Regions from separate parts of the Ectobacillus sp. JY-23 genome, predicted to be linked through region 2. Evidence: riboswitches for the same ligand, from Rfam matches in the RefSeq annotation. Region 2 holds a riboswitch; the other holds the start of a gene.
What was found. A riboswitch is a leader RNA that binds a small molecule or an ion and turns the genes downstream of it on or off. The one in region 2 is predicted to bind S-adenosylmethionine.

Region 1 (3,206 bases), 1.7 Mb from region 2:
ATCGGGATTTGTTTGATGAAAAGTGGACGTTTGGTAAATAGGTACACTGACAGCACCTGTTTGTGAATCAAATTTATGCTTATTATGCAATAAGCGTGTATCAAAGGAAAAGTGGTTCATATTTGAACCTCCTCGCGTACAAGATAAAGTGCGTGCTTTACATCTTGTATCAAATCTTCAACATGCTCAATACCCACGGAAAAGCGAAGTAGCCGATTGCATACACCACGTTGTAGCCGCACCTGAGTAGGAATATCTGCATGTGTTTGAGTAGCCGGATATGTAATAAAACTTTCCGTACCACCTAGACTTTCTGCAAATGTGATGAGAGAAAGGGATTGCAAAAATGGATCAATCCATTCTTCGTGTTGTAAGCGAAATGAAATCATTCCCCCTTTGCCAGGGTACAGGACATCTGTTACTGATGCGGAAGACTGCAAGAAAGAAACCAAGGCTTTTGCGTTCTCTTCATGCTGCTTCATGCGCAGTGCTAGAGTTTTCATGCCTCTCATTAAAAGCCAAGAGTCAAAGGGACTTAAAACAGCACCGGAAGCGTTATGAAAATGACCGAGTGCCGTGCAAAGCGCTGCTCCTTTCGCTACAACAAGACCAGCCAATACATCATTATGTCCTCCTAAATATTTTGTGGCACTATGAATGACAATGTCGGCACCAAGCAAGATAGGCTGCTGTAGCACCGGTGTGTAAAAGGTATTATCAACTATGAGCAGTAAATTATATCTTTTTGCAATGTCAGCTACGCCGGGAAGGTCTGTGACTTCCATGAGTGGGTTGGTAGGTGTCTCAATGAAAATAGCCTTTGTGTTTGATGTAATGGCTTCTTCGATATGATGTAGATCATGAGTTGATACATATCTACATCGAATGTTCCATCTGTTTTCTAAATCATTAAATAAGCGGAAAGTACCGCCGTATAAGTCTTCTGATACAATCAATTCATCTCCAGATTTAAATAAAGAAAGTACAAGAAGAATTGCAGCCATACCTGAGCTACAGGCAAACCCTTTATCTCCGTGTTCCAGCTCTGCAATGGCCTGCTCGAGAATCTCGCGCGTTGGATTGCCTGTACGCGTATAGTCATATCCGGTTGATCTGCCAATCCCCTCATGTCTGTAAGCTGTAGATAAGTAAATAGGAGCGCTCACAGTTCCTGTAGTGTGTTCACTTCTGTTTCCAATTTGAGCCAACTTTGTTTCCTGTCTCATATTTTCTCCCCCTTTAATATAAGGCCGTTGTTACTTTCCATTACAGTGTTTTGCGTTCCGCAAGAGCCTCCCCCTGCGCTCCAATCAACAAGTTCCTATCCTCAACACTAGGCTTTAAAACTGCCTAACATAAAAAAGCCTTCTAAGAAGAAGGCTTTATAATGCAGAATACGCTTCTTCTTATCTGTCAAATTCCTTTGAATTTGCTGGAGTTAGCACCTTTTTAACAGAATTGTTAATGGTTGCTGAGGTATCTAAGGGCCAGTCCCTCCACCTCTCTGGATAAGAAACACATATGAAGTTCGAAGTCTTTTTTATACTGTATACTTAGTACCTAGAAAAAAGCAATATTTTTTTGTTAATTTAAAAAATTAAAAATAATTATGTTTATTTTTATTGACTTCTAAAAAGCGAGTATGCTAAATTATCATGAAAAGCGCATAAGTTGTATCAAACTCTTATCGAGAGCGGCGGAGGGAAAGGCCCTGTGAAGCCCGGCAACCTTCAAACGACTTGTTTGAAACGGTGCTACAACCTGCAAAACAACAAGTTTTGCGTGATAAGGGGCGGATGTTTCCGAATCCTCTCCTTTCATAAAGGAGAGGATTTTTTGTGAAATTATTCGCCCTACAAAAAGGGGTGCGATGAATGTTACGAAAAAGAATTGAGGAAGGTATCTTACTAGGTGATGGAGCAATCGGAACATTGCTCCATTCTCATGGATTGCAGAGTTGTTTGGAAGAACTCAATCTAGAACAACCAGAGCGCATCATTGATATACATCGTCAATATAGAGAGGCAGGAGCAGAGGTTATCCAAACACATACATATGGTGCTAATGAAGGGAAATTGCGCGCATATGGCTTGGAGGAGCAGGTTGTTGCTATTAATAGAGCCGCGGTTAGAAACGCTAGAGTCGGAGCAGAGGGTGCTTATATCCTTGGGACGATTGGTGGCGTGAAGCATACGGGAGCCATGATAACAACAGAAGCAGAACGTGAGTTTATGTTGCTTGAGCAAGCGTATGCTTTGCTTGAGGAAGGTGTGGATGGCCTGATCCTGGAAACCTTCTATGATGAAAAGGAATTAATACGAGCTTTACGTATTTTGCGATCAAGAACAGATATCCCCATTATTACACAGGTAGCTTTACATGAGGCTGGCTTGACACAAACTGGAAGATATATTGAAGATGTCTTTGCTGAATTGTTTCAATCTGGTGCTGATGTTGCCGGTCTCAATTGCCGGTTGGGACCGCTTCATATGATTGAATCTTTGACCTATGTGCCCCTTCCACAGAAGGGACATCTTTCTGCCTATCCGAATGCAGGTCTCCCCAAATATGTAGATGGTACATATGTGTATGAGGGAACACCTGAATACTTTAAAGATATGGTGAATCAATTTGCCAATCAAGGTGTCAAACTGATTGGTGGCTGCTGCGGGACCACACCTGCACACATTCGGGCGATGAAAGAAGCATTACAGCAAGCGCCGGTCTTAAGGAAAGAGGTAGAGAGAAGAAATATCATTACCATAGCAGAGGCTCGCTCTCGTCAAACAGGTAATAGTTTAGCAGAAAAGGCAAAGGAGGAGAGAACGATTATTGTCGAGCTAGACCCTCCTAAAACTTTGGATACGAGTCGCTTTTTTGAAGGAGCAAAGGCACTCAAACGAGCAGGAGCCGATGCAATTACTCTGGCTGATAATTCATTAGCCAGTCCACGTATTTCTAATATGGCACTTGGCGCGATGCTAATGAGGCAGAACATACCTGTGTTAACACACTTAACATGTCGCGATCACAATTTAATTGGCTTACAATCCCATTTACTAGGTCTTGCTTCCCTGGGTATGAATGAGGTGCTTGCTTTGACGGGAGATCCAGCTCGTGTCGGCGATTTTCCAGGCGCCACGTCTGTTTATGATGTTTCCTCATTCGAGCTTATTTCTATGATGAAACAAATGAATCAAGGAAAA
Region 2 (3,206 bases):
CGTAAGGAAACTGTCATTCGTCTGATGGACAAAAAGGAAGCGCTGCTGAAAGAGTTTCAGAAGGAATGTCGTACAGCGGTGGCAAGCTATATAAAAAAGTTTCCGAAAAAAGATGTGTTTTCTTATTATAAGGAGCTCCTTCAAAGTGCAGAGAACATGCGAAAGTATGGGCCCGAAGGATTGAGCGAAACAATTATAGCAAATATGACAGCTTCTTTGCGAAAGCGCAAGTTTCATTATGAAGTAGGTGATGCAGCTGCGCTATTATATTTACAACACCATCTGTACGGTGTGAAAAAGAATATAAAAATAAAAAGCATTATTATTGATGAGGCACAGGATTACACCTTATTTGAAATGTTTGTGCTTAAAAAAGTGTGTGGTACAGAGTTGTTTACGATACTGGGCGATTTATCGCAAGGCATTCATGGATACCGAGGAATTAAAGATTGGGATTTGCTAATCAAGCGTATCTTCCCCAAAGCTAATTATTTAACATTGCAAAGCAGTTACCGGACAACAATCGAAATTATGAACGTCGCAAATGCGGTTTTGACCGGTCACAGTGATGTACGTGTCCCGATTGCTATTCCGGTAGTACGACATGGAAATCGTCCTGTTTTTCAAAAATACGAAGGGGCAGCCGCTTTGCAGGAGGCTGTGGAATGTTTTGTAAAAGAAGGCAAGCAACATGGATTTAAATCGTTTGCCTTGCTTGGAAGAACAAAAGAAGAATGCAAAGAACTGTACCTTTTGCTACAGGAAAAGCTACCGTGTGCATTAATGACAGAGCAGCAAGAACTACGACATAATATGCTCTCCATTCTCCCTGTACACGTTGCAAAAGGGTTGGAATTTGATTGTGTAGGGATTGTTTCTTATAAAGAACGTTTTACAAAAGATGAATTGGACGTCAAGTTGATGTATGTAGCGATGACAAGACCTTTGCATCAGTTAACTGTATTTGCACAGCAAGAAGAGGATGTATTGTTGAATAGCATTGAACGTTCCTTACTAGATTGGCAAAGCTAGAGTGATCCAAATGTCATAAAACGCATATACCCGTCTCCATTATATAAGATTATTTTTATATTAACCTTATATACAGAAGAAAGGTATATAAATTTTTAAAGAAACATCTCCTTATAGAGGAGATGTTTCTTTTTGTAGCGCAAACGAAATGGCTTGTTTGGCATGCAAGTACGCTGTATCAAACAATTGTACTGACACGTCTTCTTGCGTAATTAAAAGAGGAATTTCAGTGCAGGCCAATAAAATGCCCTCCGCACCTTGTACAATTAAGTTTTGAATGATATTTTGAAAGCCGGCTTTTGTTTTAGGAGATAAAATTCCTTGACTGAGTTCATTCATGATAATGTTGTGCATCCAGGTGCATTCTTCTGAACTTGGACAAAGCGCTTGTAAACCATGAGATTCTAATCTTTCAACATAAAAATCTTTTTTGAGTGTGTGTTTTGTTCCGAGTACGCCAATTTTGTTTATAGATTGCATACGGATTGCTTCGGCGCTAGTATCACCAATATGAAGAAGTGGAATGGATATAGCTTCAGCGACTTCGTTTGCAAAAATATGGACGGTATTTGAACAAAGCAGCAAACAGTCAGCCCCCATCTCTTCCACTTGCTGTGCTGTTTCAATGAGTGCAGTTGTGAGCGACTCATCATCACCGCGTTCTAACCAATGAGTCACTTCAGTAAAATCCATCCCTTGAATTACTAGGGGAGCGCAATGAGAGCATGCTTTTTGGGCAAATTCGTTTAAATACATACTGTACAGTGATGTCGACTCCCAGCTTAATCCACCAATCATGCCAATTGTTTTCATACAAATCCTCCTTAGAATAAAATGTGACAGAGGACATAAAAAAGACCTCTTGTCATAAGAGGTCTTTTTTATTGAGTTCGACCTCTTATCTCTCAGAGCTTTTGCTCTGCAGGAATTAGCACCTTCCTGAATTTCAGGGGTTGCTGAGGCATCGTCGGGCCAGTCCCTCCGCCTCTCATGATAAGAATGAGTAAATTATGCAATTGTTCATATTATCTCAGTATTTTTAGAAAAATACAACTAATATAAAATATTTTATGATCGATGTGTACTTAATTTCCAATATATGTTATGTTTTATTTATGATTGATTAATCAATCATAAATAAAACATAAGGAGGAACAGCATGCTGTTTCAAAATAAAATATTTCGTTATTTATTCCTAAGCTATGGTGTTTCGTTACTTGGAAGCAGTTTTTCGACCATCGCTATTAACTTTTGGGTGTTAGAAACGACAGGAAGCGCTAGAATCATGTTTGTATTTTTCATGGTTGTTTTAGCTATTAATGTATTATTCGGGGGAGTGGCAGGAACCTTTGCTGATCGCTATGACCGCCGTACCATCATGTGGGTGTGTGATTTACTGAATGCAGCTATCATTTTCGTTGTAGCAGCTTGTATGTATACATCCTTTACATCCATTCCATTTCTCATCGTTTTATTTGGACTGCAAGTCTTTATCGGACTATTCCATGGTCCTGCATTTCAAGCCTCATTAAGCAACATAGTAGAAAAAGAGAATATGTCAAAAGCGACAGGTGCTATTACAATTATGGATAATATTTCTCGTATTAGTGGATTGGCTCTTGGCGGGTTATTTATTGGATTGTTTGGAAGTTTTACTGCCTTTTTAGTAAATACATGTACCTATATATTATCGGCAGGATTCGTTTTGATGGCAGGGGTCATTCCACAATCTCATCTTGCAGTAGAACATGATGGCAAGCTTCAAGAGAAAAAGTCTTTTTTTAAGGATTTTAAGGAAGGTTTACAATTGCTTGTAAAAGAACCTTTCATTCGTTCCGTACTTATTCTTTTTCCGATTTTAGGATCATCATTTACAATGGCGTTAATGATGATTCAAGTAACAGCTGTTCAAACATGGAAGGCGAAGGGATGGGAGTTTGGCTTGATAGAAGCTTGTATTCCATTCGGTTATATTCTGGGGTCACTCGTTATTATGAAATTAGATACACGAATCCAGCGAAAAGGATATTGGATCTTTGGCGGTTTTTTATTAATTGGGCCCATTTACTATTGCATTTCGGAAATCGAATATATCTCTTACGTATACCCGTTTATTATTTTACTTGGCTTTATGTTTGCTGTCTCAACTCTGCTTGTTAACATTGCTTTGCGTG

Region 1: it holds a riboswitch for S-adenosylmethionine, as region 2 does, so the genes downstream of both, MUG87_RS07845 (bifunctional homocysteine S-methyltransferase/methylenetetrahydrofolate reductase) here and MUG87_RS15975 (aspartate/glutamate racemase family protein) in region 2, are expected to answer to the same signal.

What each region holds. Positions count from the first base shown of each region.
Region 1 is NZ_CP095462.1:1,501,387-1,504,592, reverse strand. It holds gene metC (cystathionine beta-lyase) at 1-120, opposite strand, end outside; gene MUG87_RS07850 (methionine biosynthesis PLP-dependent protein) at 117-1,226, opposite strand; SAM riboswitch class I at 1,404-1,515, opposite strand; SAM riboswitch class I at 1,682-1,792, shown strand; gene MUG87_RS07845 (bifunctional homocysteine S-methyltransferase/methylenetetrahydrofolate reductase) at 1,875-3,206, shown strand, end outside.
Region 2 is NZ_CP095462.1:3,164,340-3,167,545, forward strand. It holds gene helD (RNA polymerase recycling motor HelD) at 1-1,032, shown strand, start outside; gene MUG87_RS15975 (aspartate/glutamate racemase family protein) at 1,144-1,845, opposite strand; SAM riboswitch class I at 1,928-2,032, opposite strand; gene MUG87_RS15980 (MFS transporter) at 2,192-3,206, shown strand, end outside.